Regions from separate parts of the Microbacterium sp. LWO13-1.2 genome, predicted to be linked through region 2. Evidence: predicted binding sites of a transcription regulator. Region 2 holds the regulator's gene; the other holds the start of a gene.
What was found. Region 2 encodes LexA, which represses DNA repair genes until DNA is damaged. Its sites were predicted from a motif close to TCGAACANNTGTTCGA; they were not measured.
Positions count from the first base shown of each region.

Region 1: recA (recombinase RecA) is a predicted target of LexA. The motif match lies at 11,827-11,842, and genes of this name have one in related genera.

Region 1 is NZ_CP151634.1:3,321,586-3,337,082, forward strand. Features, by position in the region: gene MRBLWO13_RS15965 (nucleotide-binding protein) at 1-629, shown strand, start outside; RNA gene ssrA (transfer-messenger RNA) at 1,162-1,531, opposite strand; gene MRBLWO13_RS15975 (SIMPL domain-containing protein) at 1,674-2,336, shown strand; gene hflX (GTPase HflX) at 2,360-3,865, opposite strand; gene MRBLWO13_RS15985 (methyltransferase) at 3,933-4,577, shown strand; gene MRBLWO13_RS15990 (HAD family hydrolase) at 4,589-5,254, opposite strand; gene dapF (diaminopimelate epimerase) at 5,254-6,126, opposite strand; gene MRBLWO13_RS16000 (GNAT family acetyltransferase) at 6,149-6,595, opposite strand; gene MRBLWO13_RS16005 (dihydrofolate reductase family protein) at 6,660-7,190, opposite strand; gene miaA (tRNA (adenosine(37)-N6)-dimethylallyltransferase MiaA) at 7,229-8,152, opposite strand; gene miaB (tRNA (N6-isopentenyl adenosine(37)-C2)-methylthiotransferase MiaB) at 8,184-9,731, opposite strand; gene MRBLWO13_RS16020 (regulatory protein RecX) at 9,814-10,575, opposite strand; gene recA (recombinase RecA) at 10,578-11,630, opposite strand; gene MRBLWO13_RS16030 (DUF3046 domain-containing protein) at 11,900-12,124, opposite strand; gene MRBLWO13_RS16035 (helix-turn-helix transcriptional regulator) at 12,143-12,451, opposite strand; gene MRBLWO13_RS16040 (CinA family protein) at 12,620-13,108, opposite strand; gene pgsA (CDP-diacylglycerol--glycerol-3-phosphate 3-phosphatidyltransferase) at 13,105-13,698, opposite strand; gene MRBLWO13_RS16050 (DNA translocase FtsK) at 13,698-15,497, opposite strand, start outside.
Region 2 is NZ_CP151634.1:2,537,348-2,552,844, reverse strand. Features, by position in the region: gene MRBLWO13_RS12075 (amino acid ABC transporter permease) at 1-172, opposite strand, end outside; gene MRBLWO13_RS12070 (amino acid ABC transporter permease) at 169-825, opposite strand; gene MRBLWO13_RS12065 (glutamate ABC transporter substrate-binding protein) at 891-1,796, opposite strand; gene MRBLWO13_RS12060 (amino acid ABC transporter ATP-binding protein) at 1,839-2,609, opposite strand; gene MRBLWO13_RS12055 (RNA methyltransferase) at 2,710-3,522, opposite strand; gene MRBLWO13_RS12050 (DUF2809 domain-containing protein) at 3,618-4,079, shown strand; gene rplT (50S ribosomal protein L20) at 4,105-4,491, opposite strand; gene rpmI (50S ribosomal protein L35) at 4,522-4,716, opposite strand; gene infC (translation initiation factor IF-3) at 4,790-5,422, opposite strand; gene MRBLWO13_RS12030 (DUF1844 domain-containing protein) at 5,699-6,091, shown strand; gene MRBLWO13_RS12025 (SseB family protein) at 6,099-6,920, opposite strand; gene priA (bifunctional 1-(5-phosphoribosyl)-5-((5-phosphoribosylamino)methylideneamino)imidazole-4-carboxamide isomerase/phosphoribosylanthranilate isomerase PriA) at 6,904-7,650, opposite strand; gene MRBLWO13_RS12015 (AAA family ATPase) at 7,807-9,003, shown strand; gene hisH (imidazole glycerol phosphate synthase subunit HisH) at 9,041-9,679, opposite strand; gene hisB (imidazoleglycerol-phosphate dehydratase HisB) at 9,676-10,281, opposite strand; gene MRBLWO13_RS12000 (histidinol-phosphate transaminase) at 10,278-11,363, opposite strand; gene MRBLWO13_RS11995 (LysM peptidoglycan-binding domain-containing protein) at 11,447-11,809, opposite strand; gene lexA (transcriptional repressor LexA) at 12,094-12,780, shown strand; gene metE (5-methyltetrahydropteroyltriglutamate--homocysteine S-methyltransferase) at 12,862-15,174, opposite strand; gene MRBLWO13_RS11980 (methylenetetrahydrofolate reductase) at 15,196-15,497, opposite strand, start outside.

The DNA.
Region 1 (15,497 bases), 780 kb from region 2:
TTGCCACGCAAGACGACGCTCTAGCGAATCAAGAACGAATGGCGCCGCGTGACAACGTGATGCTTGAGCTCGGGCTGTTCATCGGAGCCCTCGGACGCGACAGGGCGCTCCTTGTGGCAGACCACTCCGCGAACGGCATCAAGCTCCCGACCGATATGAACGGAATCACACACGCACCGTACTTCCTCGACGGCTCCCGCAACCTCAAGGCCGCGCTCACACGAGCTGCGCTTGACATCACCGAGCACATTGTAGAGGTGGGGCCACGGAAGCGCATGCCGGTGCGATCTGGCACGATTCCAACTCCTCCGCGCCAGCCGATCGCTGCGCCCGCACGGCCTAATCCCGTGACGCACTCCCTAGCGGATCATGTCGAACGGTTGCACTGGGAGCTACAGTCGGTCGCCCGAAGCGCTCAGGCTCAAGGATGGAAAGTGAAGCAGTCCGAAACGACGCTCCGTTTGGTAGATCCTCACCGCAAGCGCTTCGCGTTCAGCATCACGGGTCACCCACGGCAGGCACGTTCCAAACTCCGCGACTTCGCGGCCGAGCTACGCGCCAACGGGTTGCGAGTGAACCGTGTTGTTCGCGAACCACTTGAGTCCGCAATATCGATTGTGACGGGATAGCGGATGCCTTCGTGAGTGAGCGTACCGCCCACTCACGAAGTGCACTCCAACCCGCTGTCCATCGGGAGCCCGTTAGGAACGCCGTGCATCGGCCAACTTCGAAAGCGTTGGATCCGCGTCTTCATCCCCTGCACCTGGCATGAGAATCCGTCGCGTCTAGGACATCTCGTCCGTTGACCCGCGAATCGCGCGCTAAGCGAATGCTGACTTGTTTACCTTATCGACAACCTCGCTGTCAGAGGCTTCAGCGCGCCTGCGACCTCTGACAGGCAATTCGCCCCGGCGACCCAACTTCGGGGTTGCTATACGCCGGCAGCTATCGAGTCGGGGTGCGGCGCATATGCCGGGTGCCCGACAAAGTGATGCCACGGCTTCAGCGCGAAGCAGCAGACGCTATCGGCGCCCTCCTCGGCGGGCTGATTGTGGCACCCGTTGTGGCACCGGGTGGATCGGAGCCTTCACCGGGCGCAGAAAAAGGCCCGACTCCATAGTGATCTCTAGGGAGTCGGGCCTTCATCCAGTGACAGCGGTTCGGTGGAGCTGGGGGGAATCGAACCCCCGTCCAACGCTGAGTCTCCACGCATTCTCCGGGCGCAGTCTGTGCAGACGTTCTACTCGGCTCCGACCTTTGTCACAGACACCTAAGTCGACAAGCCCAGCCTGGGAAGAGTCCCGTATGACGTCCAGACGCCGTCATACAGCAAGATTCCTAGATGACGCCAGGATCCGTATCGGAATCACATACGGCCTGACGGACTATCGGGCTCGCTTATGCAGCGAGGGCGAAGTCAGTGCGCTTGGTTTCGGCACTTATAGTTTTGCAGGGAGCGTTCACGAGATAACCCTGCATCCTCGGCCCGCTTCTCGTGGATTCACAGGCGCTGTCGAAACCGATCAGCCCCGTGTTCCTTCTTGCGAAGGGACCGCTGTCACACTGTGTATTTTTCAACTCCGGATGCGATGCACCGGAGCATCACAGACTACAACGAAAGCGCGCCCCACGCTATTCCGCGCGGGCGTGGAGCAGTCGCGTAGAGTCGCAGCATGACCGACGTCACCATCACCGTCCGCGGCGAGAACGAGGCGCGCATCGCGCCGGAACGCGCCACGATCCACGTCACTGTACGTGCCGAGGGTGCGCAGCGCGCGCCCGTCGTCGACCTCGTGATGAGGCTCGCAGAACCCGTGCGCACAAGCATCGTCGACCGCAAGAATGCGAACAGCGTGGTGGAGTGGACGAGCAAGAGCCTTGCGGTCCGCGCCGAACGGCCGTGGAACAGCGACGGCAAACGCCTCGCCCCCGTCTTCTACGGGAGCATTTCACTCACGGCCACGTTCGCCGAGGCATCCGAGCTGTCCATCTGGGTCTCCGAGGTCTCGGCGTGGGACGGCGTGGAGATCGGCTGGGTCGACTGGCAACTGACCCCGGAGACACGCGGCCGTGTCGAGCGAGAGGTCGCCGCCGAGGCTGTCGGCGTCGCTGTCGCTCGCGCGCAGGCCTACGCCGGCGCTCTCGGACTGACGGAGGTCACGCCGCTCGAGATCGCCGATGTCGGCCTGATGGCCCGCGCCGAGGCCGCTGCTCCCCCGGCGATGAAGATGCGCGGCGCCGCCTTTGCGGCGGCCGACTCCGGCGCGTCGATGGAATACGAGCCGGAAGAGATCATCGTCTCGGCAACCGTCGAAGCGCGTTTCATCGCCCGCTGAGCCGCCGCTGCGTACCCGTGGATTCAGCGGGTGAAGGGAGCGAGCTCAGCGGCCAGCCGCTCTGAGACGTGCGCGTGCACGACAGTGCCGTGCTCGCCGTGCTCCGCCGACAACAGCATCCCGGTCTCGTGGATGGCTGCGACGAGGTCTCCACGGTCGTACGGCACGACGGCACGGACCTCGACGGCCGGCTTGGGCAGTGCCTCCTCGACGGCGGCGCGCAGCTCCTCGATGCCCTCTCCGGACCGGGAGGAGACGAAGTGCGCATTCGGCTCGAGGCCGCGCAGCACCAGACGATCGTCTTCGCTGAGAAGATCGGCCTTGTTGACGACGACGATCTCGGGGATGTCGCGCGCGCCGATGTCACCCATCACGTCGCGCACGGTCTGCAGCTGACCTGCGGGGTCGGGGTGCGAGCCGTCGACGACGTGCAGCACGACGTCGGCTTCGCCGACCTCTTCGAGGGTCGACCGGAACGCCTCGACCAGCTGATGCGGCAGATTGCGGACGAACCCGACGGTGTCCGTGAACGTGTAGACACGTCCGTCGGCTGTCTCGGTGCGGCGCACGGTCGCATCGAGCGTCGCGAACAGAGCGTTCTCGACGAGCACCCCGGCGCTGGTCAGCGCGTTGAGCAGACTCGACTTGCCGGCGTTCGTGTAGCCGGTGATCGCGACCGATGGGATCGTGTTGCGCTTGCGCTCCGCGCGCTTCGCCTCGCGGGCAGGGCCGAAATCGCGGATCTGGCGACGCAGCAGAGCCATCTTGGTGCGGATGCGGCGGCGGTCGAGTTCGATCTTCGTCTCACCCGGTCCGCGCGAGCCCATACCCGCCCCACCGGCGCCGACCTGGCCACCGGCCTGGCGGCTCATGGAGTCACCCCACCCGCGCAGTCGCGGCAGCAGGTACTCGAGCTGGGCGAGTTCGACCTGCGCCTTGCCCTCGCGGCTCTTCGCGTGCTGGCTGAAGATATCCAGGATCACGGTGGTGCGGTCGATGACCTTGACCTTGACGACGTCTTCCAGCGCTCGGCGCTGGCTGGGGGCGAGTTCGGTGTCGGCGATGACCGTGTCGGCACCGGTGGCCGCGACGATGTCCTTCAACTCCTGCGCCTTGCCACGGCCGATATACGTCGCCGCATCCGGGTGCGGTCGCCGCTGCAGCACTCCGTCGAGAACGACGGCACCGGCGGTCTCGGCAAGGGCGGCGAGTTCACGCAGCGAGTTCTCGGCGTCCGCCTGAGCGCCCTGGGGATACACGCCCACGAGCACCACGTTCTCGAGGCGCAGCTGGCGATACTCGACCTCGGTGACGTCCTGGAGCTCTGTGGAGAGGCCGCCGACACGCCGCAGCGCATGGCGATCCTCAAGATCCCACTGCGCGCCGTCGCTTGCCGCGTGCGCGGCCGTCGATTCATCCTGCAGCGCCTGCGCCGCTCCGAACACGCGGACCTCCGAGTGCTTCTCGGCGTTCGCGAGTACGCGGTCCAGCGCCTCGTCTCCGGTGGAGGGTGTCGAGGTCTGCGTCATCAGTTCCTAATCTCTAGCTTTGATTCGAGCCTTAACCTTAGCCCTCGGTGTCCGGTACGCTCACCGTATGGGGTCCGATCACTACTTCACTGCGGCCCCGGCAAGCCCCGCGAACCTGCGTGCAATCCGTGTGACGCTCGCAGGCCGAGAGCTGGATGTCACCACCGCAGGTGGCGTTTTCAGCCCGGATCGACTGGATGCCGGCACCGCAGTGCTCTTCGCCAATATGCCTCCGGTCCCGCCGGGAGGCGATCTCCTCGACCTCGGCAGCGGGTGGGGGCCCATCAGCTTGTCGATGGCTCTCGCCGCCCCGCACGCGACCGTGTGGGCGGTCGACGTGAACGAGCGGGCTCTCGATCTCGTGCGTCGCAACGCCAAGGCGCTGGGACTCACCAACATCAACGCCGCGCTGCCCGACGATGTTCCCGAGGGCGTGACTTTCCGCACGATCCGCTCGAACCCTCCGATCCGCGTGGGCAAGGATGAACTGCACGGACTCCTCGAGCGATGGATCCCGCGACTCGATGAGAGAAGCGATGCCTGGCTCGTCGTGCAGCGCAACCTCGGCGCAGACTCGCTCCAGCGGTGGATCGGCGCGACCTTCCAGCCCGGCTACAGCGTGTTCCGCACCGCGACGGGCAAGGGCTATCGCGTCCTGAAGGTGCGCAAGCACGGCACACCGCCGACCGAGCCGATCCTGCTCGCGGAGTAGCAGAACAGGGCTTATCCGCCCACGGTCATCCCGAGGAGCGCAGGCAACTCCGCCATGTCCTCGAAAACGGTCGTGCCCTCACCGGCCAACCATTCGGCCGGCGTCAGACCACCCGCGTATCCGAAGGCGTGCATGCCTGCCGCTCGCGCGGCCTCGACGCCGAACCGACTGTCCTCGATGACGACGCAACGCGACGGCGGCACACCCATGCACGAGGCCGCGCGCAGGAACAAGTCCGGAGCAGGCTTGCCGTTCTCCACCTCCGCGGCACTGAAGATCCTGCCGTCGAAACGGGGCAGCAGACCGGTCAGCCCGAGAGTCCTTCGGATCTTCTCGTGCGCACCGCTCGACGCGACGCACGTCGGTGCGCTGATCGTGTCGAGAGCGGTGACAACGCCAGGCACCGCCTGGAGATCGCGCACGAAGGCGTCGCTGTAACGGTGCTGATAGGGAGCTTCCCAATCATCCGGCAGCGCACGCCCGAGATAGGCCTCGATCTCGCTGCGGAAGTGCGCGGCCGAGCGTCCGACGAACCGGTGCACGATCTCCTCGATCGTCAACTCCCAGCCGAGATCCGACAACACCTCTCGGTCGATCTCGACCGACAGACGCTCGCTGTCGACCAAAACCCCGTCGCAGTCGAAGATGACCAGTTCAAGGCGCTCCGGAAGCGACATCAGATCAGGTCGATCTCTCCTCGGAACACGAGCTGGGCGGGTCCGGAGAGCGCGACGTGCTCTCCGTCCTCGGCTGCGAACATCCGCACACCCAGGGTCCCGCCTGGGACCTCCACACGCCAACTGTCGGGCGCCTGCTCCCCCGCCCAGTACCTGACGGCCAGGGCGGTGGCCGCGACCCCGGTACCGCAGCTCTGGGTCTCGCCGACGCCGCGCTCGAAGACGCGCATCCGCACGTGCCCGATGCCGTCGCGGACCAGCGGTTCGCCTGGCACCACGAACTCGACATTCGCTCCCGCCGGCGGCGCGGGCTCCAGCACGGGCGCGCGGTGCAGTTCGAGGGTGGCGAGCTCCTGATCAGAAGCGATCGCGACGACGACATGCGGGTTGCCGACGTCGATCCCGAGTCCCGGTCGGGTGACAGCGAGGCCCTCCACGTTCACGAGCGGATCGTCACCGGAGAGTCGCCAGCGACCGAGATCCACCTGATAACCGGTTTCGCTGCGGGTGACGTCACGCACACCTGCACGGGTGCCGATCGGGAGCGTCGAACCGGGCTCGATCGAGGCGAGGCCCGATCGCACCAGGTAATGCGCGAACACGCGGATGCCGTTGCCGCACATCTCCGCAATGGATCCGTCCGCGTTGCGATAGTCCATGAACCATTCGGCATCCGGCTCCTCGGCGAGAGCGGCAGCGCCGACGTCGATCGCCGAAGAACGGACCACCCGAAGAACGCCGTCGGCACCGATCCCGAAATTCCGATCGCAGAGCACCGCCACTTGCTCGGCGGTGAGGTCGAGCTCCCCGTCGGGGTCGGCGATGATCACGAAATCGTTGCCCGTGCCGTGTCCTTTGGTGAATGCGACCATGCGCCCAGTCTAGAGTTCGCGTCTATGCGTCAGCGATCAGCCGCTTGCCGGTGTTGGACACGGTGAACCGCTCGTACCCGAGCCGATCGTAGAACCCCAGCACCTCGTCGTTGCCGCCCCGGACCATCAACTGCACCTTCGGGCAGCCCATGGCAAGAAGAAGCCGTTCCGCCTCCGCGACGAGCCTTCGTGCGATCCCCTGCCCGCGATGAGCATCCGCGGTGGCGAGGTAGTACAGCCAGCCGCGATGACCGTCATAACCCGCCATCACCGTTCCGATGATGCGCTCGGCATCCGCGCTCTCCAGCGCCGCAATGCCGGCGACGAGAAAGAGCTCGGGCTGCACAGACATCTTGCGCTCGATGTCGAGGCGAGGATCATTCCACGGGCGGGTGAGGCCCGCTTCTTCCCACAGCGAGACCACGCCCTCTGTGTCCTGCGGTTGGAATGCGCGAATCCGCCAGTTCATCGTGGACCTTCCCGCCGGGCCTCGGATCCGGCGCATCCGAGTCTAGAGGCGCTTCGCGCACCCTTCAGTCGCGGACGACCCGGTATCTCCCGCACATGAAGTTGCGGTTGCGTGCCACTTCCAGAAGCTCGAGGTCGAGTGTTCGAGGAAGCAACGGCGCACCTGATCCCAGCGTCACCGGGGCGTACTGCACCCAGATCTCATCGATCAATCTCGCATCGGAGAACTGGCCGACCAGCTCTCCCCCACCGACGACCCAGAGATCTCGTTCACCGGCCGCAGCAGACATCTCGGCGTGCACCGCACGGACGTCGCCACGCACGAACCGGACGTCGGCGCCGTCGGGAACGGGCAACTCACGATGCGTGAACACCCAGGTCGGCTGCGCGTACCCCCAGGGCTCGCCTTCGGTGTGGCGAAGCACCCACTCGTAGGTGGACGCCCCCATCGCCAAGGCTCCGATGCTCTTCTCGAACTCGGCGTAGGCCATCGGTCCGTTCTGGTCGATGTCCTGCTTCAGCAGCCAGTCGAGGGAGTGCTCGGCGGTCGCGATGAATCCGTCGAGGCTGGACGCGGTGTAGTAGGAGGTGGTCATGGCTCCAGCGTCGCACCGGCGTCGGACATCCGCCAGGATCAGCGCGCGAGCAGCCCTGCCGGATCGACAGGATGCTCATGCCACTCGAGGTCGGGATAGCGCTTGAACCAGGACACCTGGCGCCTCGCGTAGCGGCGGGTGAGCGACTGTGTCTGCGCGATCGCCTCGGATTCGCTCATCGTTTCGTTGAGCTGTCCGAGGGCCTGCGCGTATCCGATGGCGCGACTGGCGGTCACGCCGTGCTCGAGGCCCTGCTCGCGGAGGGTGACGACCTCGTCGACGAGGCCCGTCGCCCACATACGGTCGACCCGTGCATCGAGTCGCTCGACGAGTTCCGCCCGATCGACACGGAGGCCGATCAGTCGGGTGCGCGGATGCCACACCACCGGCTTCTCAGGAAGGGCAGCGCCATGGGTCTGGGCCCCCTGTTCGATGACTTCGAGTGCGCGGATGATCCGTCGCCCGTTCTTCGGGTCGATCCGCGCGGCCGTCTCCGGATCGAGGACGCGAAGCCGCTCCAGCAGCACTGCTGTCCCGGCTTCCTCGAGCTCATTCTCCAGTCGCGCCCGGACCACCGCGTCACGCGGGGGAAAGCGGAAGTCGAAGACCACGCTGGACACGTACAGTCCGGAGCCGCCCACCAGGATCGCGTCACCGCCGCGAGCGTGGATGTCGGCGATCGCCGCCCGCGCGAGCGGCTGATACCAGGCGACGGCAGCCTCCTCGGTGACCTCGCGCACGTCGAAGAGATGATGCGGGATGCCTCGGCGCTCCTGCGGTGCCAGCTTCGCCGTGCCGATGTCCATGCCGCGATAGAGCTGCATGGCATCGGCGTTCACGACCTCGGCCGGATTGCCGTTCGCTCTGAGTGACTCGGCGAGATCGAGTGCAAGGTCGCTCTTGCCTGTTCCGGTCGCACCGACGATCGCCCAGAGACGCGGACCGTCGGCGGGCGAACCGATCCCTTCGACGGGGCTGGTCACCGAGGTGGAATCAGACACCGATGCGGAGCGTGGGCAGTCCGAGCACGACCGCGCGGGGAGCTCCGTCGCCGGACGGGGCGGGAACCGCGCAAGATTCGGACTGCGAGCGATCCCACGCGTCGCCGCCGCGCGTGCGGCGGATCTGCAGGGGCTTTCCGGTCGGGTCGTCAGCAAGCAGGTGGAACGGCGCGGCGTGGGTGATCGTCACGGTGACGACATCACCGGGACGAGGGAGGTCGGAGCCCGGAGTCACCTCGAAGTGCACGAGGCGGTTGTCCTCGGCCCGACCGGTGAGACGGTGCGTCTCCGCGTCCTTCTTGCCCTCGCCCGTCGACACCAGCACCCGGACCTCGCGACCGACCTGCTTCTGGTTCTCCTCGAGTGAGATGCGCTCCTGCAGGGCGATGAGCCGGTTGTAACGTTCCTGGACGATCTCCTTCGGCACCTGATCTTCCATCGTCGCCGCGGGGGTGCCCTCACGAATGGAGTACTGGAAGGTGAATGCCCCGGAGAACCGCGACTGTTCGACGACGCGCATGGTGTCTTCGAAGTCCTCGTCCGTCTCGCCGGGGAAGCCCACGATGATATCGGTGGTGATCGACGCCAGCGGGATGCGCTCGCGCACGCGGTCGAGGATGCCGAGGAACCGCTCGCTGCGGTACGAGCGGCGCATCGCCTTCAGGATGCGGTCGCTGCCCGATTGCAACGGCATGTGCAGTTGCGGCATCACGGCCTCGGTCTCGGCCATTGCGTCGATCACGTCGTCGGTGAAGGCCGCGGGATGCGGGCTCGTGAACCGGATGCGCTCCAGGCCGTCGATCTCGCCGGCGGCACGCAGGAGCTTTCCGAATGCGTGGCGGTCACCGAACTCGACGCCGTACGAGTTGACGTTCTGTCCGAGGAGGGTGACCTCGATCGCTCCGTCGTCGACGAGGAGGCGGATCTCGTTCAGGATGTCGCCAGGGCGGCGGTCCTTCTCCTTGCCACGCAGGCTCGGCACGATGCAGAACGTGCAGGTGTTGTTGCAGCCGACCGAGATCGACACCCAACCACTGTGCGCCGAGTCCCGCTTGGTCGGCAGCGTCGACGGGAAGACGTCGAGCGACTCCAGGATCTCGAGCTCGGCTTCACCGTTGTGGCGCGCGCGTTCGAGCAGGCCGGGAAGAGAACCCATGTTGTGGGTGCCGAAGACGACGTCGACCCATGGCGCCTTGTCGAGCACGGCCTGCTTGTCCATCTGAGCCAGACAGCCGCCCACAGCGATCTGCATGCCATCTTTGCGACGCTTGACCGACGCGAGGTGCCCGAGAGTGCCGTAGAGCTTGCCCGCAGCGTTGTCGCGCACCGCGCAGGTGTTGATGATGACGACATCGGCCTCGGCGCCGTCGACAGCGCGCACGTACCCAGCGCTCTCCAGGGATCCGGAGAGCCGCTCCGAGTCGTGCACGTTCATCTGGCACCCGAAGGTGCGCACTTCGTAGGATCGCTGTCGGCCGTCGACGTCAATGGCCGCCGACGAAGCGCTGATGATCGTCGGTTCGCTGCGCGGGATAGTCATGGTCATCCCATTGTACGAGCGCTCCGACGTAGAAGCCCTGCGAACGATGCCGCTCCGTGCGCGCCGACTGAATGAAAGGTGTTCAGTCCGAATCCACGAACCGCACACCGGAGGAGGGCTGCCCGAACGACGCCTCGGTCAGCGCGGTGCGTGCGGCCTTCATCGCGACCGAGCCGTTGTACCCCCGCCGGGACAGCTGCCCGACGAGCCGGCGAAGGGCGGTGTCATGATCGAGGCGCGACAATGACCGCGCCTTCGTACGGGCGAAGTCCAACGCGCGTTCGTCGTCATCGTCTGGAACCTCGTCGAGCGCCGCTGCGATGACGTCGCGCGGGATGCCCCGTTGCGCGAGTGCTCGAGACAGCGCCACCCGCCCCAATCCTTTCCGTTCGACACCGGAGATGACGAGGTGTCCGGCGAGGATCGCATCATCCAGGTACCCGCGCCGGCAGAAGTCGTCGATCACGTCGTCGATCTGCGAAGACTCGAGCGAATATCCCTTCAGCACAATTCGGGACTCGGAGACCGAGAGCGATCTGGTGCGCAGTTTTCGAACCAGCGCCTCCTCGGCGACCTTCCGGGTCTCCTCAGGATCAGGGGTCTGACTCTCCGCACCCTCGGCGTCGGATGTTCCCTCTCCCGAATCCGCGTGTGGGTGCAATGCCCGCAGACGCGGAGCCGTGTGCCGCTCTGCGGTGCCGCGAGCGGGATGCCGATCGCTCGGCGCGCCCTGGTCTCGCCCTCCGGAAGACGCCTCCGACGCTCTCTTCGCGCCGAAGAGCGGAATGACGGGGGCGAGACGATCCACGATTCCGCCCGCTTCGCCCCCGTTCTCACCGATCATGATCAGGCCGGTCGACGCTCTGCGAGCTCGTCTGCCGCAGCAGCAGCCGCCGGCGCCGCCGCACCGATACCGAGCTTCTGCTTGATCTGAGTCTCGATCGCCAGAGCGATGTCAGGGTTCTTGAGGAGGAACGTGCGCGCATTCTCCTTGCCCTGACCGAGCTGGTCGCCGTCGTATGTGTACCAGGAGCCCGACTTCTTCACGATGCCGTGCTCGACGCCGAAGTCGATCAGGCTTCCCTCACGGGAAATGCCGATGCCGTACAGGATGTCGAACTCGGCCTGCTTGAACGGCGGAGCCATCTTGTTCTTCACGACCTTGACCCTGGTGCGGTTTCCGACAGCGTCGGTGCCGTCCTTCAGAGTCTCGATACGACGGATGTCGAGCCGCACCGATGCGTAGAACTTCAGCGCCTTGCCGCCGGCAGTCGTCTCCGGCGATCCGAAGAAGACGCCGATCTTCTCACGCAGCTGGTTGATGAAGATCATGGTGGTGTTGGTCTGGTTCAGGCCACCGGTGAGCTTGCGCAGCGCCTGCGACATGAGGCGAGCCTGCAGACCCACGTGCGAGTCGCCCATCTCACCCTCGATCTCGGCACGAGGCACAAGCGCCGCCACGGAGTCGATGACGATGAGGTCGATGGCGCCGGAACGCACGAGCATGTCGGCGATCTCGAGCGCCTGCTCTCCGGTGTCGGGCTGCGAGACGAGAAGGGCATCGATGTCGACGCCGAGCTTCGCCGCGTAGTCGGGGTCGAGCGCGTGCTCGGCGTCGATGAAGGCGGCGATGCCGCCTGCGCGCTGCGCGTTGGCGATCGCGTGCAGCGTGAGCGTCGTCTTACCGGACGACTCAGGGCCGTAGATCTCGACGATGCGGCCACGCGGAAGGCCGCCCACTCCGAGGGCGACGTCGAGGGCGATGGAGCCGGTGGGGATGACGGCGACGGGTGCGCGGTCATCGCTGCCCAGCCGCATGACCGAGCCCTTTCCGAACTGCCGGTCGATCTGAGCGAGGGCTGTTTCCAGGGACTTCTCGCGGTCGGCGGGTGATGGCATGATGTGCTTCCTTCTGCTCGCGTGGTGCCGCCTGTAGGCTGTCGCGGCCGACCCGGCTGGGACGAACTCTCCGACAAGGCGTATGGCTCTGAGCCATGTCTTCACCGTAGGAGGGGCCTCCGACATCGTGTCGGCGAACCCGCGAACTGTGGAGAGACAAGTCTCGAAACCATCTGTGCAGAAGACTACGCCCGCTTCGAACAGATATTCGACGACACGCCGCAATCGGAACGTCGTCGCCCGCACGCATGGATCAGAACGAGATCGAGTCAGCGCTTGCGCGGCTCCAGACGGCCGGCGCCGTAGCGGCGCTCCGGCGGCACATCCATCTCCTCGCAAAGAGCGAGCCAGATGTCACGCGGTGGCAGCCCCAGATCGAGCGCTTCCAGGGCCGTCCGGCCACCGAGAGCGGTGAGCACCAGATCGTTCAGCAACGACGAAGCGCGCCCCGAGAACTCGCCTTCGACGGCGCGAAGAAACTCACTGCGACGCATCGAGGTTCCGGCGTCGACTCAGTGGAGGGAGAGCTGCGGCTCGATCGATGCAACGAGGTCGTCCGGGACGACGTCCGGGAAGACCTGGATTCCCTCAAGGACCGAGATGCGATCGCCTACTTCGCGCATGATCGTCGAGATAGGCACATCGAGTGCATCGGCGACGGACGCGAGGATCTCGCTGGACGCCTCTTTCTGCCCGCGCTCGACCTCACTGAGGTAACCGAGTGCTACCGAGGCTTTGCCCGCTACCTGACGAAGGGTACGGCCCTTCTGCAGGCGGAAGTCCCTGAGCACATCGCCGATTTCCTGTCGAACAAGAATCATCAGAACCCCCTCTCCATCGCCATCCCCGGAATCCTCCGAGGGATCGCCAGTCTAACCCGACCTGACTCCATTAAATCTACTGTTTCTCGCTGTGGTTTCGTTGTGAAGGACCTTGACAAGGGACGTGGTGTGAGCCGCACACCATCGACAACAGCGATCCGATGACTGCTATTCCCGGAGCACGGCCAACGCGGACGAGAGCGCGGCGTCGACCGACTGCTGGCGAACGGCCGCCCGGTCCCCCTCGAAGACGAACATTCGGGAGATCTTGATCCCGGGAGCGACGACGCCGATGTGCACCGTACCCACCGGTTGACCGTCCGGCGAATCCGGTCCGGCGATACCGGTGGTCGCGATGCCGACGTCCGCCGGAAACCCTGCGACCGAGAGCGCACGACGCACGCCGTCAGCCATCTGCAGCGCCACTTGGGGATGCACCGGTCCATGCTCCTCGAGCAGCTCGGCGTCGACCCCGAGCAGCGTGTGCTTGACCGGAGTGGCGTAGGCCACGATGCCTCCGCGGAAGACATCGGAAGCGCCGGGCACGGACACGATCTCCGCCGCGATCGCGCCACCCGTCAGGGACTCGGCGACGCCGAGACTCAGCGCGCGCGCCCGCAGCACCTCGAGAAGCGCAGCGGCGTTCGCCGTCGTCATGAGGTCTGCTGGTCCTGGCGACCACCGCGGACCTGCGCGACGATGTAGTCGACACCGCTGGCCACCGTCAGGACCAGCACGGCGGCCATCAGCACCGCCGTGATGAGAACCCAGATGTCGAGGCCGATCAGCACGTGCAGCGGGAGCAGCGCCCACGACAGCGCGACGCCCTGCACCGCGGTCTTGAGCTTGCCCATCCACGCTGCGGCGACGATGTGCTGTTTCGCCACCATGAAGCGATGGATCGTGATGCCCCACTCCCGGACGAGGATGATCACGACGAACCACCAGCCGAACTCACCGAGCTCGCCGAGCACCGCGAGGCCGATGAATCCGGCACCGGTGAGCAGCTTGTCGGCGATCGGGTCCCACAGCTTGCCGAAGTCGCTGACGATGTCGTACTTGCGCGCCAGGTAGCCGTCGACCCAGTCGGTCGAGATCGCGACGATGAAGAGGACCGCCGCCGTCCACCGAAGGGCGAGATCGGGGATGCCGTACGTGCCGCCGAGAAGGAGCAGGACGAAGAAGACGACCGCAAGGGGGATGCGGGCGATCGTGATCGCGTTCGGCAGCTGCCGGGGAATCGCCATCAGTCGCGACCCGTCAGGCCCCAGGCGTCTTCGTCGCCGTCGCCCTCGGATTCGACGACCGGCAGGCCTGCGAACTGCGCTTCGACAGGATCGACTTCCCGGAAGCCTGAGGCAGGAGCCGGAACAGCGGGTGCAGGAGCAGACGGCGCGTCGTCGCCGCGGAGCTTGGCCATGACATCCGCCAACTGCTCGGCTGTCACCAGCACATCTCGGGCCTTCGACCCTTCGGACGGGCCGACGATCTCTCTGGATTCGAGCAGATCCATCAGGCGTCCGGCCTTGGCGAAGCCGACCCGGAGCTTGCGCTGCAGCATCGAGGTCGAGCCGAACTGCGTCGAGACGATGAGTTCTGCGGCGGCGAGCAGCAGTTCGAGATCGTCGCCGATGTCCTCGTCGACGTCCTTCTTCTTGTGCTCGACGGTCTCCTGCACGTCGGAGCGGTACTCCGGCCGCGCCTGGCGGGTGACGTGTTTGACGACCGCTTCGATCTCTTTCTCATCGACCCAGGCGCCCTGGAGGCGGAACGGCTTGGACGACCCCATCGGCGAGAAGAGCGCGTCGCCCTGCCCGATGAGCTTGTCTGCGCCGGGGCTGTCGAGGATGACACGGCTGTCGGTGACGCTGGTCACGGCGAACGCGAGTCGAGAGGGCACGTTGGCCTTGATCAGACCGGTGACGACGTCGACGCTCGGTCGCTGCGTGGCGAGGACGAGGTGGATGCCGCTGGCACGGGCGAGCTGGGTGATACGGACGATCGAGTCCTCGACATCACGAGGAGCGACCATCATCAGGTCGGCGAGCTCGTCGACGACGACCAGCAGATACGGGTACGGCTTGAGTACACGCTCACTGCCGACCGGCACCTCCACCTCGCCGGCGCGCACCGCGCGGTTGAAGTCGTCGATATGGCGGAAGCCGAACGACGCGAGGTCGTCGTACCGCATGTCCATCTCCTTCACGACCCATTGCAGCGCTTCGGCGGCCTTCTTGGGGTTCGTGATGATGGGCGTGATCAGGTGCGGCACACCGGCGTAGCTGGTGAGCTCGACGCGCTTGGGGTCGATCAGCACCATGCGCACATCCGTCGGCCGGGCGCGCATCAACAGGCTCGTGATCATCGAGTTCACGAAGCTGGACTTTCCCGAGCCGGTGGAACCGGCGACCAGGAGGTGCGGCATCTTGGCGAGGTTCGCGATGACGATGTTTCCGCCGACATCCTTGCCGACGCCGATCGTCATCGGATGCGTGCTCTTCTGCGCCGCCGGGGATCGCAGGACGTCGCCGAGCGCGACCATCTCCTTGTCGGCGTTCGGGATCTCGATGCCGATCGCGCTCTTGCCGGGGATCGGCGAGAGGATGCGCACATCGTTCGAGGCCACCGCATACGCGAAGTTGTTGCTCAGCTGGAGGATCTTCTCGACCTTGACGCCGTGGCCGACCTCGACCTCGTACTGCGTCACCGTCGGACCGCGCGAGAAGCCGGTGACCTTGGCGTCGACCTTGAACTGGGTGAGCACGTTCGTGATCTGCTCGATGACCTTGTCGGTCGCCTCGGAACGCACCACAGAGGGCGGCCCTTCGCTGAGCACACCTGGCGAGGGCAGGATGTAGGGGGCGACCGGTGCCTGTGGACCCCGCTCCCCCGGTCCCGCGGTGCCGAAGCCGTCGAGACCAGGAAGCTCAGGCTGTTCGCCGGTGTCAGAGGCGTCGTCGAGCAGAGCCGTCGTCTGCTGCTCGGCGAGGGCATCAGTGACGGAGCGCACGTCCGAGAGCACTTCGGTGGCGGCGTCGTAAGGATC
Region 2 (15,497 bases):
CGTTCGAGAACGTGAAGACGAACCACTTCTGCTCGGAGAACTGACCGGTGACGAGCATCCGGTAGATCACGAAACCGAGGGCCGCGAGCACCACGAGGATGGTGACGACGGCGAGGATGCGGTTGCGAGCGATCGCCCGGGGGCCGGGGACGTCGTAGAGCACGGAAGTCATCGTGCGATCCTCCATCGGTTCTCGAGATAGCGCTGCAGGCCGCTCATCACCATGACCAGCGCCACGAAGACGACGGCCACCCAGAGCAGGACCTCCATCGGGTTGCCCGGCCTGTCCGCGGCATCGTTGATCGTCGATCGGAGTGCGGCGAGCTCGGCGATCGAGAAGCCGGCGGCGACCGTGGTGTTCTTCAGCAACGCGATGAACACGCTCATCATCGGCGGGACGACCGAGCGGAAGGCCTGCGGAAGGATGACGGAGGTCATCACCTGGCCGAACGGAAGGCCGATGGCTCGAGCGGCCTCGGCCTGCCCGACCGGCACCGTGTTGATGCCGGCGCGCAGCACCTCGGCGACGTAGGTCGCCGTGTAGACGCCGATCGCCAGGATGCCGAGCACCGTGTTCGACAGGTTCGGCAGCCCGAGTTGCGGGTAGCCGAACACGAAGAAGAAGAAGACCAGGGTGAGCGGGGTGTTGCGTACGAGGTTGACGTACACCGTGCCGACGCTGCGCGCGATCGGCACCGGCGAGACGCGCATCGCGCCGACGATGATTCCCAGCACGAGCGCGATGATCCCGCCGATGAAGAAGACGAGCAGCGTGTTGCCGATCGCCTCTCCCCACAGGTCGAGGTTGCCGAAGATGACGTCCACGCCACCCTGCCCTTCTTCAAGCTGTATGGGGCGGCCTCCGGGAGAGGAGGCCGCCCCCGGTCAGATCAGTACGCGTCGACCTTGGGCTGCTCGACCTCGATGCCGGACTCGCCGAGGTTCGCATCGAAGATCGCCTGCCAGATCTCGCCACCGTCCGTGAACAGCTCGTTGATGTGTGCGCGCATCACGTCGTCGCCCTTGGTGAGGCCGACGCCGTAGCGCTCCTCGGTGAACAGCGGGCCGGTGACCTTGACGTCGTCCGGGTACTGGGCGGCGTAGCCGATCAGGATCGCCTGGTCGGTGGTGACCGCGTCGACCTTGCCGTCGATGAGGTCCTGAACGCAGGCGGAGTACAGGTCGTACTCCTGCGTCTTGATGTCAGGGAAGTTCGCCTTGATGTTCTGGATCGGCGTGGAGCCGGTCGCGGAGCAGACGGTCTTGCCGTTGAAGTCCTCGAGCTTGTCGGCTTCTTCGGCGTCTGCCGCGACGAGCAGGCCCTGACCGGTGATGAAGTAGGGGCCGGCGAAGTCGATCAGTTCCTTGCGCTTGTCGTTGATCGAGTAGGTGCCGACGTAGTAGTCGATGTCACCGTTCGTGATGGCCTGCTCGCGGTTGGCGGAGGCGATCGGCTTGAACTCGATCTTGTCCTCGTCGTAGCCGAGCGAAGCCGCGATCCAGCGTGCGATGTCGATGTCGAAGCCGGTGCGCTCGCCCGACGTGACGTCGAGGTAGCCGAGACCGGGCTGGTCCTCCTTGACGCCGACGATGACCTTGTCGCGCGCCGCGATCGCGTCGAACGTGGGGCTGCCCTCGAGAGCCACGTCCTTCGCAACCTCGAACCAGGTCGAATCCTCGGTGGGCTCCTCGGCGCCGCCGCCGGGGTTCGTCGGGGTGCCGCTGTTGCAGGCGGTCAGCGCCAGCAGTGCTGCTGCCGCGATTCCGATGCCCGCCAGTGTCCGTGTGCGTCGCATGTGCGTCTCCTTCGTGTGCTGTGAATGCAGGGTCAGAAAAGTTCAGTGGGTGAGGAGCTTCGAGAGGAAGTCCTTGGCACGGTCGCTCTTCGGGTTCGTGAAGAACTCCTCGGGCGTCGCCTCTTCGACGATGCGCCCGTCGGCCATGAAGACGACCCGATCGGCGGCCTTGCGCGCGAAGCCCATCTCGTGGGTGACGACGATCATCGTCATCCCCTCCTGCGCGAGTCCGACCATCACGTCGAGGACCTCGTTGATCATCTCGGGGTCGAGCGCGCTGGTCGGCTCGTCGAAGAGCATCACCTTGGGGCGCATCGCCAGAGCCCTGGCGATCGCGACACGCTGCTGCTGACCACCGGAGAGCTGTGCGGGAAGCTTCGACGCCTGCTTCGCGACGCCCACGCGTTCGAGCAGCGCCATCGCCTCTTTGTCGGCATCCGCCTTCTTGAGGCCGCGGACCTTGATCGGTCCGAGCGTCACGTTCTCGAGGATCGTGAGGTGCGCGAAGAGATTGAACGACTGGAAGACCATGCCGACGTCAGCCCTGAGGTTGGCGAGGCCCTTGCCTTCGGCGGGCAGCGCCTTGCCGTCGATGCTGATCGTGCCGCTGGTGATCGTCTCCAGGCGGTTGATCGTGCGGCACAGCGTCGACTTTCCCGAGCCGGACGGACCGATCACGACGACGACCTCACCGGAGTTGACGGTCAGGTCGATGTCGGTCAGAGCCTGGAAATCGCCGTAGTGCTTCTGGACGTTGTCCACCACCACCAGGGGGGTACCGCCTTCGCGCGGCGCGCCATTGCTTTGTGCCATGCCCCCACCCTAGGAGTTGACGCTCACGCAGACGAGAGCAACTCGATGTGGTTACACACTTGTAACCGCGCGATCCGCGGCGTCGCTGTGCGGCTGGTGCTCAGCGGGTGGCGTCGGCGCGCTGCGAGAAGGCGCTCTCATAGAGGCAGACGCTGGCCGCGGTCGCCAGGTTCAGCGATTCGGCGCGGCCGAAGATCGGCAGCCGGAGGACCCGATCGGCGAGCGACAACGCGCTGTCCTCGAGTCCATGCGCCTCGTTTCCGAACAGCCAGGCTGTCGGCTCGGCCAGCACGCCCTCGGAACGGGCCTGCAGCAGGTCATCGCCCTTGACGTCTGCGGCGAGGATGTTGAGCCCGGCCGCATGTGCACGCTTGATGACATCGGACAGATCACCGCCCACAGATACGGGCAGGTGGAACAGGGACCCGGTGGTGGCGCGCACCACCTTCGGGTTGTACGGATCGACGGTGCGGCCGGTCAGTACGACGGCGTCGGCACCTGCGGCATCCGCTGCCCTGATGATCGTCCCGAGGTTTCCAGGATCGCGCACCTCCTCGCAGATCGCGACCAGACGAGGAGAGGCAGCGAAGATCTCGCGCACCGACGTCGGAGTCTGGCGCACCACCGCGACGAGCCCCTGAGGGGTGACGGTGTCTGCCATCGCGTTGAGGACGTACTCGGTGACGTACTCGACCACGACGGCGTTCTCTGCCGCCGCGGCGCGGATGTCGGGATGCTTCTCCCACCCCGTAGGGGTGGCGAACAGGTCGACGATCGATTCGGGTCGATAGGTCAGCGCCTCACGGACGGCCTGCGGACCTTCAAGAAGGAACAGGCCGGTCTCGGTGCGCGCGCTGCGCTTGGTCAGTTTCGCGACGGCACGGACTCGGGGGGAGCGGGGGTTCTCCAGCACGTTCTCAGTCTAGAGAGTACGTCGGCTCCCGCGGAGACACTCCGGGTCGCCACGCTACTCGGGGCAGATCCAGATGGGCTCGATAGGGTGCGTCGATGACGACGGATGCCCCTGCCGCGACGAGAGCACGCCGGGTCACGCTCGTCGCCCTCATCGCCATCACGATCGGCGCGGGGCTTCTCGTGCACCGCTTCGGCGAAGGCATGGTCGGCGACATCGTGGGCGATGCCCTCTATGCGGTGATGATCTATCTGTTCGTGGCTGTCGTCTTCCCGCGTCGCCCCGCTGCGTGGAGGGCGACGGGCGCCGTCGCCGTGTGCTTCGCGATCGAACTGCTGCAGCTCACGGGTCTCCCCCGGGCGTGGAGCTCCGTGTTCCCACCCGTGCAGTTGGTCTTCGGCTCGGGGTTCGACCCGCGTGACCTGCTCGTCTACGCATCCGCGGTGCTGCTCGCTCACATCACCGAGGGCGTGCTCGGGCGGATGCTCCGCGCGAAGCGGCCGATGCGGGAAGACGCCAGAGGGCGCCCTCCCGAAGGAGAGCGCCCTCTGATCTGAGTCGCGTGCGCGACGGAAGAGCTGCTTACGCGGCCGACTTCGGTGCGTTGACGTCGGAAGGCAGAGCCTTCTTAGCCGTCTCGATGAGAGACGTGAACGTCGCTGCGTCGTTGACCGCGAGGTCGGCGAGCATACGACGGTCGACCGTGACGCCCGCGAGGCCGAGGCCCTGGATGAAACGGTTGTAGGTCATGCCGTTCTGGCGTGCAGCGGCGTTGATGCGCTGGATCCACAGGCGGCGGAAGTCGCCCTTGCGCTTGCGGCGATCCCGGTACGAGTAGACCAGGGAGTGGATGACCTGTTCCTTGGCCTTGCGGTACAGGCGCGAACGCTGACCACGGTAGCCGGAGGCGCGCTCGAGGATGACGCGACGCTTCTTGTGGGCGTTTACCGCCCGCTTTACTCTTGCCATGACTTCTTCCTATTCCTGCGTTCGGGCGCGTCAGCGACCGAGAAGCTTCTTCGCGACCTTGGTGTCGGCCTTCGAGAGCACCTGGTCCTGGTTCAGACGACGGGTGCGACGGCTCGACTTGTGCTCGAGGTTGTGACGCATCCCGGCCTGCTGCTTCTTCAGCTTGCCGCTGCCGGTGATCTTGAAGCGCTTCTTAGCACCCGAGTGGGTCTTCTGCTTCGGCATCTTCTCTTCCTTCGTATGGCGCCTTCTCAGGCGACGTTGTCAACCCGCAATGCGGGAGTCTTGTGGGCGGGCCTCAGCCCGCGGCATCCTCGACGACGGCGGGAGCATCTGCTTCGCTCTTCGCTTCACGCGTGGCCTGCTTGTTCGCAGCGCGCTGCGCGTCGCGAACAGCGTTCTGCTCCTGCTTCGCCTCGGACTTGCTCTTCAGCGGAGCCACGACCATGACCATGTTGCGACCGTCGATGGTCGGGTTCGACTCGACCGTGCCGAGCTCGGCGACGTCCTCGGCGAACTTGCGCAGCAAGCGCACACCCTGCTCGGGACGCGACTGCTCGCGACCGCGGAACAGGATCATTGCCTTGACCTTGTCTCCGGCCTTGAGGAAGCCCTCGGCGCGCTTGAGCTTGGTCGTGTAATCGTGCGCCTCGATCTTCAGACGGAAGCGGACTTCCTTGAGGATCGTGTTCGCCTGGTTGCGGCGAGCTTCCTTTTCCTTCTGGGCGGCCTCGTACTTGAACTTGCCGTAGTCCATGATCTTGACCACAGGCGGCTTCGAGTTCGGGGCGACCTCGACGAGATCGAGGTCAGCTTCCTGCGCAAGGCGCAACGCCGCCTCGATGCGGACGACGCCGATCTGCTCACCCGCGGGGCCGACGAGGCGAACCTCGGGGACGCGGATGCGCTCATTAGTGCGGGGATCGCTGATAGGTGCTCCTTAGACGATGCGATTCGGCCTCCGCGATGCTTTCTGCATCACGGGCGAATTCGGAATCGTCCCCCACCCACCGGCATTCAGATACCGGCTTCGCACCCTGACATCGGACAGGTTTCCTCGCGGATCTGACCGAACTACCGGACGGAGCCGGCGGAGTGCTCGACCCGGTAGCCTGGAACGGCAAGCGCGGGTGGGAAGTGAATCCTCTTTCGTACCGGAGCATTTACGCTCCGGAGCCCGACAAAGTCTAACAGAAGGCAAGGCGAAGTGACGACTCAGGGTCAGGACCAGGCAGATCGCGAGCGCGAAGAGCGCTGGGCACGGCAGGAGGAGGCAGCGTCTTCCGCCACGAGGGACATTGCCGATGTCCCAGCCGTCGAAGTGATCACGACAGCCGCCGTGCACTTGATGAGTGCCGCCGCCGTCAAGGTCGGCCTGGCGCACGACCCGGATGCCGAGCTCGATCTCGATGAGGCGCGCAAGCTCATCAACGCCCTCGCCGGACTCATCACCGCCGGCGCCCCGGAGATCAGCGATATGCACGCGCGGTCGCTCCGCGACGGCCTCCGGTCGCTGCAGCTCGCATTCCGCGAAGCATCCGTCATCCCCGACCCGATCGGCAAGGGGCCCGGCGAGAAGTGGACGGGCCCGGTCAACTAGCCGGCAGTCAGGCGCTGCGGCGGAGCTTGACGGTGAGGGAGTCCGCGAGGACGGCGATGCGATCGTCGGAGGCCCAGCGCTGCGCCAGTCGGTCGAGCACGGCGTCGAGAACCTCACGCTCCAGGCCGTCGACGAGCTCGAGGATCACGATGAGCTCGGGTCCCCGCAGGCGCGCGTCGGGGTCGCCGGCAGCGACAGCGACATCGATCACCGCGAGTTCGTGCCCGATGCTCTCCTGGAGAGCTGCGAAGACCTCCGGCGACAGGAAGCTCGGCTCCCAGGCGTGCCCCTGCGCGATCGCCCAGACTGCCGGGCGACGGATGACGAACTCGGTGTCGGATGTGGGGTCCAGCACGATCAGGTCAGTGTCCTCTGCGGACGCTGCCAGGGCCGCACGCACGGCTTCGACCGGGATCGGCCGCGCCGTGGCATCCCACTTCGACATCGCCGCGACCGAGGAGAACACCGGCTGCACACGACGGCCGTCGGGAGCAGCCACCGTCACGATCGACAGTTCCTGCGTCTTGTCGACCGTCAAGCCGTTCGGGGCGATGCCCTCCTCGCCTTTCTCGGCGACGAGCGGGATGAGAACACGCGCATTTCGGAAGGCATCGACGACCTCAGCCTGACTCCCCTGCCCCGCGCGGAAGCGCAGCAGGGCATCGAGCAGCACGGGATCGGCGGAACCGTCGTCGGCGGCGTGCGGATTCGCCTCGAAGCTGCGCCCCTCCCAGGGGACGCCTGCCGAATCGCCGGCCGCGCCCGGTGCTGCCGAATCGCCGGCCGCGCCCGAGCCGTGATCGCAGGCGCCGTCAGTCTCCTGCGACATCCAGCGCCTCAGCCAGCGTGAAGGCGCCGGCATAGAGGGCCTTGCCGACGATGGCGCCTTCGACGCCCAACGGCACCAGTTCGCGGAGGGCCGCGATGTCATCGAGGCTGGAGATACCACCCGAGGCGACGACGGGCTTCGGAGTGCGCGCCACGACCTCGCGGAGAAGTTCGAGGTTCGGGCCGCGCAGTGTGCCGTCCTTGGTGACGTCGGTCACGACGTAGCGGCTGCAGCCGGCCTCCTCGAGACGGTCGAGCACCTCCCAGAGGTCGCCGCCCTCCTTGGTCCAGCCGCGCGCCGCAAGCGTCGTACCGCGCACGTCAAGGCCGACGGCGATCGCCTCGCCGTAACGTCCGATGACGTCGGCGGCCCACTCGGGGTTCTCCAGCGCTGCGGTGCCCAGGTTGATGCGCGTCGCCCCGCTCTCCAGGGCCGCTTCCAGCGTGGCGTCGTCACGGATGCCGCCGGAGAGCTCGACGTTCACGTTGCGGAACTGCTTGATCACCTTGCGCAGGATCGGCGTGTTGCTGCCGCGACCGAAGGCCGCATCCAGGTCGACCAGGTGGATCCACTTCGCACCCTGCGCGACCCACTCCCCTGCGGCGTCCAGCGGGTCGCCGTAGTTGGTCTCGGTGCCGGCTTCGCCCTGCGTCAGACGCACGGCCTTACCGCCGGCGACGTCGACTGCGGGGAGCAGGGTGAGAGTGGGAGTTGACGCGAAGTCGTTCATGTCGTCCTCAGGTGAAATGGAACGGCCGATTCATCGGCACGAGAATCGACACTAGTCCGACGCCGGGACCGGTTCAAATGGGGCGATACCGATCGACACAAGGCAAGAGGGTAGCCTCGTGTGCAACCGTGTTCGATTCGGGGAGGGCGATGAACGATGGCCAACGATTCTGATCTGCGCGGAGTCGGTCCGCTGCGACGTGGCAACCCCGAACCCGTGAACGTGCCTGAAGCGGTCTCCGCCGAACCCGTGTTCGAAGAGCGCGTCCATGAGGAGCCGCTCCCCGCGGGCCTCCTCTTCGACGTGCCGATCACCGCCGGCGAGGTTCCGCGGGTGGCAGCGACGCCGAGCGCTGCACCGTTGATCACGGCACCGGAGCGCGAGCTCGAAGTCGCCTCAGAACCCGCGCCCTCACGCCGCACGCAGCGGGACCGCGCGGAGCGGCCGTCGTTCCTGCATCAGGAGCGGCGCGAGGAGCCGGCCCGCCGCGGCGCACGGGGCGCGCTGAATCGTCTCGGGTTCTCGCTGCGTCCGAGCGCCGCCGAGCAGGCGGTCCGTGACGACGAGCACGCTGTCAGCCAGCACTGGCCAGGCCCGCGGACCGTCGCGGTCGTGAACGGCAAGGGCGGCGCCGGGAAGACGCCGACAACAGTGCTCCTCTCGGCGGTCTTCGCCCAGTACGGAGGCGCCGGCGTCCTGGCATGGGACAACAATCAGACCAGGGGCACCCTCGGCTGGCGCACGGAAAGCGGCCCGCACGATCGCACGCTCCTCGAACTCCTGCCCGAGACGGAGCGGCTGCTCGGTGCGCGCGGTCAGTCTGCCGATCTCGCGCATTTCGTCCACCACCAGCCGCGGGAGAAGTACGACGTCCTGCGCTCCAAGCCGATCAGGCTCGCCCACGAGAACCGACTCAACCCCGACGACGTCGACGCGATCCACGCCGTCGCTGCCAAGTTCTATCGCCTGATCATCATCGATTCGGGCAACGACGAGTCCGATCCGATGTGGCTGCGGATGATCGATCGCGCCGACCAGATCGTGGTGGCGACGACCACTCGAGACGACCACGCAGAAGCCGGAGCACTCCTGCTGGAGGCGCTCGAGGAGCGCGATGCGCGGTCAGCGCAGCTGGCCCGACAGTCGGTGGTCGTGGTGACGCAGGCCGATCCCAAGGCATCGCAGGCAGACGTCGATCAGATCGTGGACGGGTACGGGTCTCTTGCACGCGAAGTCGTGACCATCCCGTTCGACCGTGGGATCGTGGACGGCGCGCTCAAGCTGGGTGCGCTGGATCCGGTCACGAAGCGGGCCTGGCTGTCGGCCGCGGCAGCCGTCGCCCGCGGACTCTGACAGCAACGGAACCGTTCGTCGCCAGGCCGGACTGCGATCAGGTCAGCGACTGCACCCAGTTGCGCAGCAGCCGGATTCCGGCCTCGCCGGACTTCTCGGGGTGGAACTGGGTCGCCGACAGCGGTCCGTTCTCCACGGCTGCGAGGAACGGATCGCCGTAGGTGGTCCACGTCAGGACCGGCTGCGGGAACGGTGGGATGACGTCGAGTTCCCAGGCCTGCGCGGCGTAGGAGTGCACGAAATAGAACCGCTCCTGTTCGATGCCCTCGAAGAGCACGCTTCCCGAACCGGGTTCGACGGTGTTCCAGCCCATGTGCGGCAATACCGGCGCGTTGAGCTCGGTCACCGCACCAGGCCACTCGCCGAGGCCCTCGGAATCCTGCCCGCGCTCGACGCCGTGCTCGAACAGCACCTGCATCCCGACGCAGATGCCCAGCACCGGACGCCCCCCGGCGAGACGTCGATCGATGATCTCGTCACCGCCGCGCGCCTTGAGCGCGTCTCGGACGGCCGCGAAGGCACCGACGCCGGGAACGACGAGGCCATCGGCCTCGAGCGCCTCTTTGCGGTCACCGGTGAGCACAGCATCCGCGCCGGCGGCGATGAGCGCCTTCACGGCAGAGTGCACGTTGCCGGACTCGTAGTCGAAGACGGCGATGCGAGGCGTGCGCGTCACAGTGCACCCTTGGTGGACGGGATGCCATCGACGAGCGGGTCGAGCGCCTTCGCCTGGCGGAACGCGCGAGCGAACGCCTTGTACTCCGCCTCGGCGATGTGGTGCGGGTCGCGCCCGCCGAGCACCCGGATGTGCACGGTGAGTCCGGCGCCGAAGGTGATCGCTTCGAAGGAGTGGCGCACGAGCGAACCGGTGAAGTGACCGCCGATGAGGTGGTGCTCGAATCCAGCCGGCTCACCGTCATGCACGAGATACGGACGCCCACTGATGTCGACCACGGCCTGCGCAAGCGCCTCGTCGAGTGGAACGAGCGCATCGCCGTACCGTGAGATGCCGGACTTGTCGCCCAGCGCCTCGGCGATCGCCTGCCCGAGGACGATGGACACGTCCTCGACGGTGTGGTGCGCGTCGATGTGGGTGTCGCCGGAGGCGCGCACGGTGAGGTCGGTGAGCGAGTGCTTCGCGAACGCGGTGAGCATGTGGTCGAAGAACGGCACGGACGTGTCGATGCGGCTCGCACCGGTGCCGTCGAGGTTCAGTTCCAGTTCGACGGTGGACTCCGACGTGCTGCGGACGCGACTGGCGGTGCGGGGGGCGCTCATGATGCTGATTCTATCGACGCGAGAGCATCCAGAAATGCGGTGCTCTCGGCCTCGGTTCCGGCGGTGACTCTCAGGTGCCCGGGGATGCCGACGTCGCGAATGAGGACACCGCGGTCGTAGAGCTGCTGCCAGGTGCGCTTGGGGTCGCTGACCCCGCCGAACAGCACGAAGTTCGACCAGGACTCGTGCGGCGTGTATCCGAGCGCCTCCAGCGTCGCAGTGATGCGATCACGCTGCTCGACGATCTCGTCGACCATGCTCAGCATGATCGCGGAGTTGCGCAGCGCGGCGACGGCCGCCGCCTGCGTGAGCGCGCTCAGGTGATACGGCAGCCGCACCAGTCGCAACGCGTCGATGAAGGCGGGGTCAGCGGCGAGATAGCCGACGCGCGCACCGGCGAAGGCGAACGCCTTGCTCATCGTTCGGGACACGGCAAGACGAGGGCGTCCTTCGAGGAGGGACAACGCGGATGCCGCCTCCTTCGGCGCGAACTCCTGATAGGCCTCATCGACGATGACGACGCCACGCGCAACCTCGTACACGGCTTCGATGACGTCGAGGCCGAGCGGTGTTCCGGTGGGGTTGTTCGGCGAACAGAGGAGGATGACGTCGGGGTCGACCTGTTCGACCTGCGCGACCGCCTCCTCCGGCGTGATCGTGTAGTCCGGCTCCCGCACCCCGGCGATCCACCGCGCACCCGTCCCCTGAGCGATCAGCGGATACATGGAGTAGGTGGGTGCGAACCCGAACGCCGTGCGCCCCGGCCCCGCAAAGGCCTGAAGGATGTGCTGCAGCACCTCATTGGAACCGTTGCCGGCCCAGATCTGATCCGCGTCCAGACCGTGGCCGAGGTACTCGGCGAATCCCTCGCGCAGGGTGGTGAACTCGCGGTCGGGGTATCGGTTCACGTCCCGCAGCGCGACGGCGATGTCGTCGAGGATGTCGCTGGCCACCTCATCGGGCACCGGGTGCGTGTTCTCGTTGACGTTGAGGGCGATCGGAAGCGGTGCCTGCGGTGCGCCGTACGGGGTGAGCCCGCGAAGATCGTCACGCAGCGGCAGGTCGTCGAGAGAGGCGGTCACCCCTCCCATGCTAGAACGCTGCGAGCCTCTGTGCTCATCCGGTGACGCCAGGTTTCCCGTCGGCTCACCGGTCCCACCGAACGTCAGTGGGAGAACTGGGCGGGAATCGCGAGTTCCTGCCCGATCTGGAGCATGCCGTCCTGCAGCAGGTTGAGTCGGGAGATCTCTCCGATGACATCGCGGGGATCGGCGTCCGGGGCGACGTCTCCGGCGATCGACCACAGGGTGTCGCCCGGCATCACCGTCACCGTCTCGAAGGTGGCGGTTGCGACGCTCTCACCCGAGGCGATCGCACCCCCACCGCTGATCGCCGCGAAGGCGATGCCGACGGCGAGCGGGAGAGCAGCGACTGCGAGGAGCAGACGACGACCGCGAACCGTCAGCCGAAGCCGCGTCGCCGGGCGTGCCGGGATGACTGCCGCATTGCTGAAGGTGATGGTGCTCATCTCTTACTCCCTGTGCTCTCGCCCCGCGAAACGGGGGAAGTTGGCGTAGCGTTCGCATTCTCGCCTCGGCCGGGAGCCGTGAATGCGAAGCTACGTTCCGAAGATATCTTCGAGTTCGAACATCTGTCAAGCGTTCTTCGAAATAGAGTTCGAGAATCGGGCGACACGCTCGAACAGATCTTCCACATCGGCCCGATTCTCGGATACGGTTTCGATAGGAACACCCCACCACGGGCCACCGACATTCGAAGAGCAGCGTCGGATTCGCCTACTGAAGGAGCACCATGAGCGAGAACTCAGCCCCCGAGTCAGAGGCACCGCGAACGCGCCGTCGGAAGAGCCTCAGCCCGAAGCAGATGGCGATCCTCGAGGTCATCCAGACGTCGATCGCCAGCCATGGTTACCCGCCGAGCATGCGCGAGATCGGCGATGCCGTCGGCCTCAAGTCGCTCTCCAGCGTCACTCATCAGCTCGGACAACTGGAGCTCAGCGGTTACCTGCGCCGCGACCCGGGCAAGACCCGCGCGATGGAGGTGCTCATCGACCTCCCCGGTCAGAGCGGCGAGAACCCTGCTGACGCGATGACACCGGTGGGCGATGCGGCGATGGTGCCTCTGGTCGGTCGTATCGCGGCCGGTGTGCCGATCACCGCCGATCAGCAGGTCGAGGAGATATTCCCGCTCCCCCGCCAACTCGTCGGCAAGGGCGATCTGTTCATGCTCAAGGTGTCCGGCGAATCGATGATCGACGCCGCGATCTGCGACGGCGACTGGGTCGTCATCCGCTCGCAGAACAGCGCGGAGAACGGCGAGATCGTCGCGGCGATGCTCGACGGTGAGGCGACCGTGAAGACGTTCCGCCAGCGCGACGGTCATACCTGGCTGCTCCCCCGCAACTCCTCCTTCGAGCCGATCCTCGGCGATGAGGCCACCGTGCTCGGCAAGGTCGTCGCGGTGCTGCGCGCGGTCTGAGCATCCGGCATCCACTCGCTGGAAACGCAAGAACCGCTCTCCCCAGGCTTCGGGGAGAGCGGTTCTTGCGTTTCAACGACGTCAGGCCGTGACGTTCACGTCCTCGCGCACGCGACGAGTGGCCTCGACGATGTTGCGCAGCGACTCGGTCGTCTCGGCGTAGCCGCGGGTCTTCAGGCCGCAGTCCGGGTTGACCCAGAGCTGACGCGTCGGGATCTCCTCGACGGCACGGCGCAGCAGCGCTTCGATCTCCGATGTGCTCGGAACGCGCGGCGAGTGGATGTCGTACACGCCAGGGCCGATGCCGTGGTCGAAGCCGACCTCGGCGATGTCGGTGACGACCTCCATGCGGCTGCGTGCCGCCTCGATCGAGGTGACATCGGCGTCGAGGGCACGGATCGCATCGATCACGACGCCGAACTCCGAGTAACAGAGGTGCGTGTGGATCTGCGTGCCAGCGGCCGCGCCACCCGTGGACAGGCGGAAAGATGCCACCGACCAGTCCAGGTATGCAGCCTGGTCGGCCTGCTTCAGCGGCAGCAGCTCGCGCAGTGCCGGCTCGTCGACCTGGATGATCTCGATGCCGGCGGTCTCGAGGTCGGCGATCTCCTCGCGGAGCGCCAGCGCGACCTGGTTGGCGGTCTCGCCCAGCGGCTGGTCGTCGCGCACGAACGACCACGCCAGGATCGTGACCGGTCCGGTGAGCATGCCCTTCATGTGCTTCACGGTCAGGGACTGCGCGTACGAGGACCAGTCGACCGTGATCGGGGCAGGACGCGACACGTCGCCCCACAGGATCGACGGGCGGGTCGCCCGCGACCCGTAGGACTGCACCCAGCCGTTCTCGGTGACCGCGAAGCCGTCGAGGTTCTCGGCGAAGTACTGCACCATGTCGTTGCGCTCCGGCTCGCCGTGCACCAGCACGTCGAGACCGAGCTCCTCCTGCAGCGAGACGACGCTGTCGATCTCGCGCCGCAGGAAGTCCTCGTAGTCCTCCTGCGGGAGCTCGCCACGCCCGTACTGCGCGCGCGCCCGGCGGATGTCGCCGGTCTGCGGGAACGAGCCGATCGTGGTGAGCGGCAGAGCCGGCAGCCCCAGCGCCTCCTGCGCCGTCTCGCGCTCCTCGTACGAGACCCGCGAGAAGTCGGCCTCGCTGAGCTCGCGCTGCCGGACCAGTCCGTCGCGGACGCCGGGTGCGCTCAGACGGTCCTCGAGTGCAGCGGATGCCGCAGCGAGCTCATCCTCGATCGCAGCGCGGCCCTGGCCGAGGCCACGGGCGAGAACGACGACCTGCTCGACCTTCTGATCCGCGAACGCGAGCCAGGAGACCAGGCGAGCGTCGAGCTTGGTCTCGTCCGCGACATTGTGCGGCACGTGCAGCAGCGAGGTCGAGGTGGATGCGGCGACCGCAGCAGCGCCGAGCCCGCGGAGGGCTTCCAGCTTGTCGTAGGCCGCCGCGAGGTCGCCGCGCCAGATGTTGTGGCCGTCGATGACGCCGCCGACGAGGGTCTTGCTCTCGAGTCCGGCAGCTGCCGTCGGCACACCGCCGCGGACGAGGTCGACGGCGATCGCCTCGACGGGCGCAGCGGCGAGCACGGGGAACACCTCGCCGAGCTCGGCGTAGGGTGCGGCGACGAGGATCGACGGACGCTCGGTCGCGCCGCCGAGCACCGCGAGCGCACGGGCTGCGGCATCGGAGAGCTGCGCGACGGATGCGGGAAGCGACTCGCTGACCAGCGCGGGCTCGTCGAGCTGCACCCATTCGGCGCCGGCATCCTTCAGGCGTGCCAGGAGCTCGACATAGACCGGGAGCAGGTCGTCGAGACGGGACAGCGGGTCAAAGCCCTCGGGGGCGTCATCCGACGCCTTGGCGAGAGCAAGCAGCGTCACCGGACCCACGACAACGGGACGGGTCACGAAGCCGGCGGCGACGCCCTCGGCCACCTCACGCACGAGGCGGTCGCTGGAGAGCGAGAAGGCCGTCTCCGGCCCGATCTCCGGCACCAGGTAGTGGTAGTTCGAGTCGAACCACTTCGTCATCTCGAGCGGCGCGCGCTCCCCCTCGCCGCGGGCGATGGTGAAGTACGCGGGCAGGCCGATCGTGCCGTCTGCAGCGCGCAGGCCCTCGAAACGGGTCGGGATCGCGCCAACCGTGACGGCGGCGTCGAGCACCTGGTCGTAGTACGAGAACGACTCGGGGATGGCGGAGTCGGTGCGGCCGAGGCCCAGTGCAGCGAGCCGCTCGCGGGTCGTAGCCCGCAGCTCTGCGGAGGTGCGCGCGAGTTCCTGCTCGTCGATGCGGCCGGCCCAGAACGACTCGATGGCCTTCTTGAGTTCGCGGCGGCGACCGATACGGGGGTAGCCGAGGATGGTTCCCTCGGGGAATGCAGTCATGGTCTTTCCTTTCGGCGGGGTCTAGTGGCGCAGGGCCGGGAGGATGCCGGCTTCTGCGAGGACGGTGAGGACGGTGTCGTGCTGGTTGAAGGCATAGAGGTGCACGCCGGGCGCGCCGCCGGCGACGACCTCGCGGGCGAGACGCGCGGCCCATTCGATCCCGATCTCGCGGCGGCCCTCGGGGGTCGGCTCGACCTCGAGCGCGATGGCGAGCTCGCTGGGCAGGTCTTCCCCGGTGAGTTCCAGCACACGGGCGAGACGCACGTGCGAAGTGATCGGCATGATGCCGGGGAGGATCGGGATCGTGACGCCGGCAGCGCGAG